DNA from 3 places in the Paenibacillus sp. G2S3 genome. Region 1 is predicted to be linked to each of the others. Evidence: riboswitches for the same ligand, from Rfam matches in the RefSeq annotation. Region 1 holds a riboswitch; each other region holds the start of a gene.

Region 1 (4,276 bases):
CTCCGGAATGAAGGCGTGCTTGCAGCCTGGCACCTTTGCGGACACAATCTTACGAATTCGCTCACCCGCATGATCCGGGTCAGTAAGAATAATTACTCCTCTACGTTCCATAGCAAGCGCGATCTTCGCAATTACGGTCCGGTCTACAGCCGACCCCCCTGTTTCGATCGTATCTGCTTCTACAGCGCGTTTAACAGCGACGGTATCACTCTTACCTTCAACGACAATTAATTCCTTAATCATATCTCTTGACTCCTTCCAAAAAAAGCAAAAAAGAAGAGGTTTCGCTCCTCTTCTTTTGGTTAAAGAATGTATAAGTGATGAGCGGTTGCTCTGCGATCAACGAAATGATCATCTGGCGTTCCTTAACGGTTATCATCACTATAGCTTATCAAAGAATAATTTGCAAAAGCTTCAGTACTAGTTTAACTCCGGCTTCACAGGTCCAATCACATAAACGGTACGTGATTTACGGCCGAAATTACGCACATGGCTCAGTGAATCGTAATAGACATCTACTTTATTGCCTTTAATGGCACCGCCAGTATCTTCTGCTCGGCGGAATCCAAGCCCCTCGATATATACCCACCAGCCAATAGGAATTACATTCGGGTCTACTGCAATCGTACGACCTTCCGTTACGCGTGTTCCGGAAGCAGTTTTGGTACCTATGCCTGGCTCTTCTGATGAATAAGCTGTCATGGAGACGTTCTTAATCATCTTCTTGTACTCAAAGTCTACGCCAGCCTTGCTTGTGACGTTATTAGTCTTAGCGCTAACCTTAGCCGTTTTAGTAGTGGTGTTTGATTTGGAAGTTGTTGTAGATTTAGCTACAGTCGGCTTAGGAAGTGCTTTGGTACCAACGGCAATAATCTTATCTTTCGTTACCGTTTGTACTTCCTTACCAATCATGCGCATAGAGGCCAGTTCTCCGTCTTGGTAGATCTTTTCAATATGCTGAATCATGACGCCTGGTTTGCCTGCCTGTGCCACTCTAACTGTTCCCACAGTAAGGGAGGGATCTGCTGTCTTGATGACTCTGAAGGGTAAGTTAGTTGTTCGCTGTACGGTCTGTTTGTTGATGCGAACAATCTTAATCTCCATGTTGGCAGAAATGGTGGTGTCTAACGAAGGGAAAATCTTATCCTGACCTTCTAGCGTGATACCCATTTTGTCAATTGCTTTACCAATGGTATCCTCGGTCGTATATAATGTTTTTGTTGCTCCGTCCGCAGTAAGGCTAATTTTCTGCGCACGATTAATTACGACACGGTCACCGTCTTTTATTTCATCACTCAGACCTAAAGATAGTTCATCATGTGGCTGCAGCGAAATTTGCTCTTTCTCCAGCACATCACCAAGAAGCGCTTCTCGCGTTTCAAGCGTCTGTGTCTGTCCGTCTATTACTAAAAATAATTGTTTGTTACTTTGACCATGTACGTACAGCAGAATAAGTAGCGCGATAGCGACTGAAATCACGCCTGCAAGTAAAAGTACGCGAGTATTTACTTGCTCCCACCGTAATGCGAAAGACCTGCTGGATGACTGCGAATCATGGGATACCTCTGGTTGGAATACGCCCATTCTCTCCATCCTCCTTACATAGCCTCGTCGTCAATTGTATATCATGAGGACTGAATTTCTTTGACGAAACTATTTGAGATTGTCACAGGACACGCACGTATTAACTTAGCGTCTCCTGCTCATGGATCGCCTGCTCGGCACAGCTACTCCCACCCCTGTTATATAACAGTATGTGGGCAACATTCTATTTATTCAAAAATAAAAAAGCCTAAAAAGAGTTCAACTGAGGACTCTTTCGTGGCTTCTCCAATGTCAGAATAGAGAATGCTTGTGCACGAGGTTGCCTCTCTTACTTGCGCTTACGGGGTTAGCTGTCGGGTTCGGACGAAAGAGAGACGCCCTATTTCAGGTCACCCGCTCATGGCGGTTGCCCTTAAATTCACCCCAAAGACCACGTGAAGAAATCAAATACTGTCCTGCGGCACGTCTAAGCCGTATTTAAAATACAGGCATGCGGCAGTTCAATATTGGTTCCCCCGTTCTCCATACGGAGACTCAGCGAGACGATCCATGAATCAATGGCTGTCACTATAACACAGCTCACATCACTGAAAAGATGATATCCTGTTTTGATGCATGTTGTAAAGGACGATTCAACCACGTTTAAGCAAAAATATGGTTAAAATATTGTAATATTCAGCCGTTTTTATATTAAAAAAGTTTAATATATCGGCTATTCTCTATTTTTCACCTGTTTTACTCCCGTTTTCAGTCAATCCCAAATCGTTCCAGTGCGTTCGCATACGTTATTTTAGCCAATTCTTCCCATGTTAACCCTTTAATTTCAGCTGCCGCCTCTGCTACCAGCTTCACATGAGCGCTCTCATTTCGCTTCCCACGGAACGGGTGTGGAGTCAAATATGGAGCATCCGTTTCGATCAATAATCGGTCTAGTGGGGTCTGAGCAAGCACTTCTTTTGGCACTCTTGCATTCTTGAACGTAATGGGTCCTCCAAATGATAAATGAAAACCAAGATTCAAGCACATTTTAGCGGTTTCCCAGCTTCCTGAGAACGAGTGCATCACGCCTCCAACCTCATTTGCCTTTTCCTCGCGTAAGATCCGTACAACATCTTCATGGGCATCACGATCATGAATACAAATCGGCATATTTAGTTCACGGGCTAGTCCAATTTGTTTGCGAAAAACCTCGTGTTGCACATCCTTGGGAGAAGTATCCCAGTAGTAATCCAGTCCAATTTCACCGATAGCCACCACTTTTTTATGACTGCACAAAGAAGCGATCCAATCCAGATCTCCTTCTTTCATATCAATCGCGTCCTGCGGATGCCAGCCCACTGCTGCATAAATATAATCATAAGATTCCGCCAGCTTCATCGTTGAAGGAATCGTCTCCCGATTAAATCCGATATTAATCATCTTGCTAACTCCTGCCTCAACAGCACGAGCAATTACTTCTTCGCGATCCTCGTCGAATTGAGGTGCATCCAGATGCGTATGTGTGTCAAACAGAAACATTTTAACCCTCACTCCTTGTTCTTTTTTAAATATAAGACAGCATAAATTTCACGTTATCCGTTCTTCTTGTCATAAATCCCATATTTTCTTGTATTATTTTGCAAAAATCTCTGCTATAGAAGCAGGCAATCGTGTAAGCGCATTTCTCAACTTATCCTGAGGAAAATAAAGATGATGTCTACCACGGTGAATACCGCTAATCGAGCGTACAATATCCGACACCTCTGAAATTTCCCGCAGATGATCATGCCGATCAAGTAGAAGGATTTGGTTATTATCAAAAGCTTCTCCCGGACGGAACACATCATAGGGCAGATCTGTCGGAAAATCAATCTCCAAGTCATATTCTGGGTGAAGTCCCGCTGCCGCAAAACTGCTGCGAATTTCAGTAATCATATCTGTATTGAGATTCTCCATCTCAACGTATTTATACAGTTTACGATGAATAAACCGCGTACACAAATCGCTTAATAGCTCATCCTTCTCAAGCGTCCATTGCATAAAAGCCGTCTGAACCAGTGCTTCATCCAGCATTAAATATTGCTTCACTGTCACCTCACCACGGAACAAATCCTCCAGCGGATTAATCATGAAATTAAAATTATACCCCTCTTGGAAAAGCTCCTTAGCTCTACGGAAAATTTGTCGTAAAATAATCTCAGAGCTACGTGTCACCGGATGAAAATAGACTTGCCAGTACATTTGATAACGCGACATCAAATAATCTTCAATGGCATGCATTCCTGATTCTTTTACAACAACCCGACCATTATAAGGACGTAGCATTCTCAAAATCCGATCAATGTCGATCGTTCCATAGTTTACACCTGTATAGTACGCATCACGCAGCAAATAATCCATGCGATCAGCATCTAGCGGACTGGAAACCAAATTTACAACAATTTCATGCTCATAAGTTTTAGAGATCACCGAAGCTACTTTACGAGGAAAATCCTCCCCCACATCACGCAAGATCTCAGTAATCTCTGTGTCCTCCAGAATAATACGACAAGTCCAATCTTCATGATTCATTTCAAAAGCTTCTTCTATAGAATGAGAAAATGGACCATGCCCCAAATCATGCAGCAAGGCCGCACACAAAGTGAGCAGACTTTCTTCAGGAATCCAATCCTTATATCCGCTTCGTTCAAATTGCGAAATAATTCTACGCGTAATTTCGTATACCCCAAGGGAATGAGAAAACCGACTATGC
Region 2 (4,276 bases), 2.5 Mb from region 1:
TGGCAATTACATGTATTCCATATCGATATTACTGCTTTGGAATGTAGTGATATACGTATGGGCAAAAAAGTCCTTCGTGCAACATGTAATGATGCGCATAGGTAAGGGAGGAGGCGGGAGATGAAGAAGTATCATACGCTTTTTATAAGCGATATCCGGCATGCTGGGTTGGATCCGGTGCTTATGGTCGGCATCTTTGCTCCTTTAGCGCTTCTAGTGGTCTCAAGGTTTGGATTTCCAATGATTGCCGATTGGCTGACGAATGGTTATGCTTTCGATTTATATAAATATAGTAGCTTTGCTGCGATTTTTTTAGGCGTGACCTTTCCTATGCTAACCGGTATGATGACAGGTCTTTTAATGCTTGATGAACGAGATGAGAATGTCATCTCTTATTATGCGGTTACGCCATTAATGCGCAGAGGATACATGGTGTATCGACTATTCCTTCCATCTGTACTCTGTACACTTCTTTCATCGCTATATTTTATAGTTTCCGGCTTATCTAGCTTTCAATTAGAGCATATATACATTCTTTTATTATTAGCCATTGAAGCACCTTGCTTTGCTCTATTTCTTGCTTCATTCGCTGCAAATAAGGTAGAGGGCTTAGCTTTATCCAAGATAGGTGGTTTGTTTATAGCAGGGCCAATCGTAGCTTATTTTGTTCCATCACCATGGCAATTTACCGGTGCGTGGATTCCTACGTATTGGCCTGCTAAGTTATTTTTTGTTATAAATGCGGCTAGTAGTTTTAGTGTGCTTGCATACTTTATGGTGGGGCTTTTATTTCATTTGAGTCTTCTGAGTATCATGGTCAGGATTTTTATTAAAAGAGTTGATTGAATTATTTACAGATCAGATCCGCAGACTTGTCTGATAACTCATTAACAGAAATAATGGCATCGTTCTTTTTCACAGGTGGGGTCCAATATTCCTCATTCCCAGGCAGGTCATCGAACCATTCTGCTTCCTTAGGGCAATCTAGAATCATAAACTTTCCGTATTCCTGATCTCTGGATTGATGGTATTTGAGATAGGCTTTTCCGTTATTAATTGCGAGAATTTCTATCTTTCCGGAGGTGTGTGACATGGATAAGCGTACTCTTTTGCCGAGTCCTGAGGTTCTGGCTTTGGCTTCTTCTACAATTTGATAGACCTGTTCAAGAGGCAATACAAAATCTCGATTTCCGGCAACTGGACGATTCACGAAAAAGTAGTAAGGGGTAACGCCAGCCCAAGAGAGTCGGTCTAGTAATTCTCCCAATATAACGGGATCATCGTTGATGCCTTTAAGGACTGGGGTCTGATTTACGACAATTGCCCCAGCGTTGTGGAGGGCTTTAAATGCTTTTTTGGCTTCAGGTGTGATTTCACGAGGATGATTGATATGCGCCATAACATAGATTCGCTTGTCTTCGGTAGAGTAAGTGCGAATCAGCTCCAGCAGTGCTTCGTCTTCAGAGATCCGCATCGGATTAAACACGGGAATCTTCGAGCCTAATCTGATAATCTTGACATGCTCAATGCTTCTCAATTTTTCAATAATGGATCTTAGCTTAGGTGTGGATAGAATTAAACTATCACCGCCGGTAAGAAGAACGTTGTTAATCTCAGGGTGGTTCGCAATATACTCCAGCCCCGGAGAGACATCAGACATGGCTTCCTTCACGTCATTTCGGAACAGTCGTTTACGGAAGCAGTAGCGGCAATAGGCTCCGCAGACCTCGGATACAATCAGTAATGCTATTGTTTGATACTTGTGCTGACAACCCGGTACAACATAATTGGTGTCTTCATCTGAGGCATCCCAGCGTCCATATTCCAGCAGTTCACCTTCGTTAGGGATAACCAGCTTACGAATGGGATCATCTGGATCGTCCCAGTTGATCAAAGACAGATAGTAGTCATTCACACGAAAAACAAATTTGTCGGTAATTTCTTTCTGATTCTCTTTTTCCAGCTCAGACAACATAGCGATTTTGTTAATATCCGTGAAGTATTTTACCTTTTGCACTTACATCTCTCCTTTGTCCCTTTGTGTGAGAAAAGAGGGAGCCTTAGTGTCAAAGGCCAATCTACTGCCAGCAGGGTCCAAAAAACACAAAAAGAGACCCTTAGCAAGGGTCTCTGGTTATGTAAATAACAGGAAAAGCAGACCCATCCACTGCTGACGAGGTTAGCTGACGGACTCGGGTAAGATGGTACCCTACATTCAAATGCTCAATGATTCGCCCCAATTAACTGGTTCCCCCGCTTTTCAACTGTAAAAGTTGGAAATTAAGCGTAGATAAAGTATACCCTATGAAGTTTTAAAAAGTCAAAAGAGAATCCTAGACCCAGCTTCAGGTGCTAGTGGAACTTCCTCCTAGCAGTTTAGGCAATAATGTTAGTAGCTTCTCCCGAGTTAATGCGTCACTAGAGTTCCATTTACTACCGTCGAGCAGATACACCTGTCCGTGACGTACTGCCGGGAGACTTCTCCAAAGTGAGCTGTCTAGAAGCTGCTCCATAGCGGCTCGAGAGTTTTGCTCTTCGGGGATGAGCATAAAGATATGATCTCCGGCGTAGGCAGGAAGCCGCACGGGATCAACTTCGGCGAATCCTAATCCTTCATCTAATATAGCTTGGATGTCCTCGGTCGGTTGTAGACCACACGGAGCATAAAGTGCACTGGAGAATCCGGACATTCCCATAGCATACAGATGATTTCCATGGTCATAGACCAAAGCAGAGGCGGTCTCTCCAGCTTGGAGACTAGTCCCGTAAAGCTGCTGCCACATGGCAGCGTTTTTGATTGTAAATGACTCTAGCCACGCTTCGGCTTCGTGTTGTTTACCGAGCCAACTACCGAGTATCCGCATTCGACTTTCGAGTGGTGCAAAGGAATCAAAGGTGACTGTCGGAGCGATGCTGGAAACAGCTCTGTAGGCTCTTTCATCACTATTGGCCATAATGATCAAATCTGGATTTAGTGAAGCGGTCAACTGCGGGTCCAGCGGAAAACCAACATTGGCGAGCTTCTTAAGCCGATGTTTATAGACGCTGTTCCGTGCGAACGCTTCATCTCCTCCGATGGGCTTCACGCCTAGCGCGAGAAGATCACCAAGTGTCTCCCCATGATAGACAATACGTCTCGCTCGCTCTGGAATCTCCACCTCATGGCCTGTCCAATCTTTTACAGTGAGCTTACGACCTCGCTGATGCGCATATTGTCCGGGGGTAACTCCGGTTTTTTGCCGAAAGCGGCGGCTGAAATAATATTCATCGGAAAAACCGACCAGTCGGGCAATTTCCCGCAGCGGTTCAGTCGACTCCAAGAGGAAGCGCTTGGAATGACTAATGCGCAGATCGGTCAGGTACTCAAGGGGCTTTTTGCCGGTAAGCTGTTGAAAGATCGGTGTATACTGCCAGAACGATATCCCCGCCAGCTCAGCCAACTGCTTCACGGTGATACTCTCTGTATAATGCTCCTCTATGAATTGTATAGTCATTTCTACGGATTCTGTGGGACTTGGCAGGTGCTTGGAAGGATAATTATGCTCAAAAAATAGCAGCATCAATTCTTGGAATTTCAATTGTCGCTTGAATTGCTGTACATCATCGGAGCTATTCTTGTTCATAAGTAGATCTTCCACAAGGCGGATTACTTTGGTAAACGGATGGACAATTAATTCGCGTCTGCCTGAAAGTAGTTCACCAGAATAACGTTCCGGCTGCACTTTTGTATAAATTGCTGTAAAAGTGATGAGATAATAATACATGGTCATTTCCTGATTGCTCGTACTATAGGAGATTCCGGGAGCTAGTAGATAACATTTATCTGAAATCAGCGTCACGCTCTGATCATCGAGGTTCAGGTGCCCGTTCCCCCCAGTAAAAACGAGAAGGGTATAGTCATGAGTTGTACGTGATACAGAGCTTGAATCGGCAGCTTGAAGTATCAGTTCGGCATCGATCAGCTGAAACAGCAGAGAGTGGAGCGGGGGGCAGGATAGTGAAGTTTGCAGCATAGTTCAGCCTCCGTCTTTTGGTGAGAATGATTATCAATGAATTTATTGTATATAAAACAAAGAAGCATATCAACAACTGTTGATATGCTTCTTGCAGTTTTCTATCAGCCGTGTGCTAAACACTCGAATCATGGAGGGTTATTTCATTTTTAATAGCTGAGGAATTTCTCCGAGCAGCCAATCTCTCGTTGTTGCATCACTGGAGGTCTTCATGATGTCTTGTGTATAGACATATTCGTTCTTGACGGCGGGCAGGCTTTTCC
Region 3 (4,276 bases), 1.1 Mb from region 1:
ACTGAACATGACGGCAATAAAGCCGTAACGAAGGAAAATATAGCTAAAGAGCAGCCCGATCACGGTCAGCTCAATAGGACGGGAACTGATGGGGTAGATCGGATACAGCGTATGGCCAAACGCCCAGACCAGCGTGGTGATCAGGCAAGCAATGAACGTGCTACGGAATACTTTTTTCAACATAGGAATTCCGAAAAAACGATAAATAGCTTCCTCGGATAAACCAGCGAGCCATGCAACGATGGGCAGCAGCCAAGCATATCTCATGTTGTAAGGAGATTGAGTAGCGTCAGTAGTGGACCAGTTCTGCAAGGTAAATGATAATACGATGAACATAAGGGTCTGCACCCCTAGCAGCACGAATGCCCAGACGTATCCAGCCCGGATGCTATCCAGTACATATTTTCCATAGCCAGGCTCTTTGGCACGGGGCCACGGATTCATCCCTTCTTCTTTTTTCCAAAGGCCGTCCCCTCCAACTAAAGAAAAATAGAGCAGGGAGGACATTAGAAGGCTATATAAGGCATAAATGATGAACATAATGACGGAAGTTATCTGAGCCTCGAGTCCTTCACCTGAGGATTCAGGAAGCATATTATAGGTGCTGATCATCATGATTACAAAATAAGCCGAGCTTAGGAATATTCCACGCTTAAAGGAGGTATGTTCTCTTCTAAGTATGCTGTAGATAAGTGCCAGAAGTCCTAAAGCTAAGGTAGGCAGACCGTAGCCGAATAGAGTAAGCTTTTCCGCGAGAGAGGTCTGGTCCTTCACGTAGGAGGTATGCCAGGCTGGAGCAGTGAATCCTGCTTTAAAGCTGGATACCTGTTCGCCAGCGAAATCGAAATAATAGTGTAGCAAGGATTCACCGATCTGCACGGAACGATCTGTATACACGAGCCCGTAGTTTCCCGTATTCGACTCAATTTGCAGCTTGGCGGGATTCACATCCCATTCCTGAAGCCAAGGGCGGGCAAGATTTTCTTTTTGTGCTAGAGACAAGGCAGTACCCTTGTCCTCTTCTTTTGCACTGGTGGATACAGTGCTTGGTAACCCGGCACCTGATCCTTCTGCACCTTGTGTGAAAGCGACAACTGCGCCAGTATACATATTGAGGTCAACGGAGATCAGTGGCTCTTGTTCCGCTGAAGGACTAAGTGTTACACGGAAAATGTCAAAAGGATATCGTTGATCCAATTTCTTCTTTGTATAGTCCTCCAAAAGCTTCTCGCGGGACATATAACCATAAAAGGAAGAGTCCGTTTCGTACAGTACATTCCACTGATCATTTGGTGCATGGGTGTAGTTTAGCTTTTGTTCTGCGAATGATATCGCTTTGTCGCGGGCTTCCGCCTTGCTGATGACAGTAGAATCTTCCCCGGCAGGGCTATTTAGCACCGAGGGAGCAATCTGAAACATAATAAATAGAATAAGACCGATAATGCCCGAGATGATGAGCCTCTTGGAGAGGGCACGTTGCTGTAAGGGCTGGCCAACGGGATTCATGTAACGCCTCCTTGTAAACTGACAATGTTATGTTCCATTATAGTATTAGTGCCATGATAGTTACAAAAATCATCGTATATTCTTTTTATGGGTAATAGAGATATTATAGAATAGGTAACTGAATATATACCATGAATTTAAGGTGATCATTTCTTCATTTTTCATGAAAATCGATGCAATTGCAGGGAAAACACGGAAAAGTGATGAGAAAAGGCACTCCTATTGGTACATCCTCTCCAAACCGCATTTTTCATTTGAATCACCATTAATAGTGTCTTTGTGATTTATCGAAATAACATATATAATTTGTATGCAATTGTATATAGCCGAATTTCAGGTGAAAACGGGGGAACCACAAGAAGTAATGAAAAGATGAGTATACGCCGTAAACGGTGTCTTTATTCATCAGGGGTGAATTTCGTTCTAGGAACGAATAGGGCAGCCTGCACAGTCCGAATCCGTCAGCTAACCTCGTAGGCTAATTTACTGCAGGGACCAAGGGTAGCATTGGTTTTCCAGTGCTTTTTTTGTTGGAATTCTTTAAATTAGATAAGAGGGTGAGCATAGTGGCTTCACAGTTTCGCAGGGTTTCTGAATCAAAGTTTCTGAAGCTCTCTCCGCCTCAAATTATGGTGCTCGGTTTTGCATCGATTATTCTGATAGGCGCCTTGCTGCTTATGCTTCCCATTTCGAGTACTAGCCAGAATGCATTGAGTTTTATTGATGCGTTGTTTACTTCGACTTCGGCAACCTGCGTGACAGGACTTGTGGTGCTGGACACCGGGACGACATTCACCATTTTTGGGAAAACCGTGATTATGGTGCTAATCCAGGTCGGCGGCTTAGGGTTTATGACGATGGCGACCTTATTTGCCATGATGATGAAACGTAAAATTTCCTTGCGGGACAGACTGATCCTACAGGAAGCGATGAACCAAGGCTCAATGGAGGGGATTGTTCGACTGATCCGGAGGGTACTTATTTATTCTTTGGTCATCGAAGGCTGTGCAGCGGTGCTACTGTCCATACGCTGGGCATTTGATATGCCGCTCGGCAAGGCCATTTATTTTGGGATATTTCATGCGGTATCCATGTTTAATAATGCTGGATTTGATATTTTCGGGGATTTCCGGAGTTTAACCGATTATGTATATGACCCGCTTGTGAATATCGTAGTGATGTTTCTGATTGTCTCCGGCGGAATCGGTTTTATTGTCATGTCGGATCTGGTGGAGTTTCGTGTCAAACGTAAATTATCTTTGCATAGCAAAGTTGTACTCTCTACCACTGCAGGGCTTATTCTTATCGGCGCTTTGGTCATTTTTATATTTGAATTTACGAATCAGCGCACACTGGGTAATCTGAATTTCGGCGGCAAAATATTATCGGCATTCTTTCAGTCTGTATCGCCCCGAACCGCTGGTGCCAACACGGTGGATATTGCCGGGCTGCGGCAAGCCTCGCAGTTCTTTATGGTTATCCTTATGTTTATTGGTGCATCACCGGGTTCAACAGGTGGCGGGATCAAGACTACAACCTTTACCCTTATGATTGGTGCAGTAATCGCGATGCTACGCGGGCGTGAAGATGTTGTGCTGTTCCGTTATCGATTGGCTCAGGAGCGTATCTATAAAGCGTTGACGTTAACTTTACTGGCTTTACTATTGGTCCTCTCTGTGTCGATGTTACTGTCCACAACAGAGGATAGTAATTTCTTAGCAATACTATTCGAGACGACCTCAGCCTTTGCTACGGTTGGACTAAGTATGGGGCTGACACCTGAACTGTCTGTTATCGGCAAGATTCTGATTTGTCTGACGATGTTTGCGGGTCGGCTAGGTCCATTAACATTAGTGTATGCGCTTGGACCAAAACAGGGTAAACCATTGTATAAGCACCCAGAAGGTAAAATAATTATTGGATAGGAGTTAATCCGAAATGAAAGCACAGCAATTTGTAGTAATCGGCTTAGGCCGCTTCGGTTCAAGTCTCGCGCTTGAGCTGATGGAAATGGGCTACGAGGTGCTCGGCATCGATCACCAAGAGGAGCGCGTGGAGGATATGAGCGATCATCTGACGCATGCGGTAGTGGCTGATGCTACAGATGAAGGGATTATGCGCTCGCTCGGCGTACGGAACTTTGACTGTGGGATTGTAGCGATTGGTGACAATATGGAACGAAGTATTCTGGCGGCGATATTGTTAAAAGAGATTGGAGTCAAGCAAGTAGTAGCCAAGGCGATCTCGATCCTTCATGGTCGTGCGTTGTCCAGGCTGGGCGTAGACCGGGTTATTTTTCCGGAGCGGGATATGGGGATTCGGGTGGCGCATCAGCTCGTGACGCCCAATTTGCTGGATTATATTGAACTGTCCAAGGATTATAAAATCGTTGAGCTAACCGTGCCTTCCTGCATGAACGGGAAAAGCTTGTCGGATTTAAATACAAGAGCGAAATATGGCTGCAGTATTGTTGCCCTGAACCGGGAAAGTGGAATTATAGTTGCTCCAACGGCGCATGATCATTTGAGTGAGGGCGACGTTATGGTACTCATTGGTTCTAATGAAAGTATTGATCGATTTGAGGAGGAAGTTGTAAACCAAGAATAAATAGTTAAGCCCTCCGTCCTTACATGGGACGGAGGGCTTTTTAAATCTAGGTTGCACAAGAGAAACAGAGATTACTTCTCTCGTTCCGTCAGAAACATCTCTTCTGTAACCTGTACCAGGCTGCGAGCCGCTGTGCTCAGGCTTCCATCGTCACGGTAAATCA

What was found. A riboswitch is a leader RNA that binds a small molecule or an ion and turns the genes downstream of it on or off. The one in region 1 is predicted to bind cyclic di-AMP.
Region 2: another riboswitch for cyclic di-AMP. It lies ahead of QNH28_RS10895 (KamA family radical SAM protein); the one in region 1 lies ahead of QNH28_RS00190 (resuscitation-promoting factor).
Region 3: another riboswitch for cyclic di-AMP. It lies ahead of QNH28_RS24695 (TrkH family potassium uptake protein); the one in region 1 lies ahead of QNH28_RS00190 (resuscitation-promoting factor).

The regions. Positions count from the first base shown of each region.
Region 1 covers NZ_CP126095.1:39,856-44,131, reverse strand. Annotated here, with positions in the region: gene rnmV (ribonuclease M5) at 1-243, opposite strand, end outside; gene QNH28_RS00190 (resuscitation-promoting factor) at 421-1,584, opposite strand; cyclic di-AMP (ydaO/yuaA leader) riboswitch at 1,866-2,095, opposite strand; gene QNH28_RS00185 (TatD family hydrolase) at 2,293-3,063, opposite strand; gene QNH28_RS00180 (HD domain-containing protein) at 3,157-4,276, opposite strand, start outside.
Region 2 covers NZ_CP126095.1:2,545,970-2,550,245, forward strand. Annotated here, with positions in the region: gene QNH28_RS10885 (fluoroquinolone export ABC transporter permease subunit) at 1-124, shown strand, start outside; gene QNH28_RS10890 (hypothetical protein) at 121-846, shown strand; gene QNH28_RS10895 (KamA family radical SAM protein) at 848-2,017, opposite strand; cyclic di-AMP (ydaO/yuaA leader) riboswitch at 2,154-2,297, opposite strand; gene QNH28_RS10900 (ABC transporter substrate-binding protein) at 2,346-4,013, opposite strand; gene QNH28_RS10905 (ABC transporter substrate-binding protein) at 4,152-4,276, opposite strand, start outside.
Region 3 covers NZ_CP126095.1:5,616,343-5,620,618, reverse strand. Annotated here, with positions in the region: gene QNH28_RS24700 (CPBP family intramembrane glutamic endopeptidase) at 1-1,506, opposite strand, end outside; cyclic di-AMP (ydaO/yuaA leader) riboswitch at 1,821-2,002, shown strand; gene QNH28_RS24695 (TrkH family potassium uptake protein) at 2,136-3,431, shown strand; gene QNH28_RS24690 (potassium channel family protein) at 3,445-4,113, shown strand; gene QNH28_RS24685 (LysR family transcriptional regulator) at 4,185-4,276, opposite strand, start outside.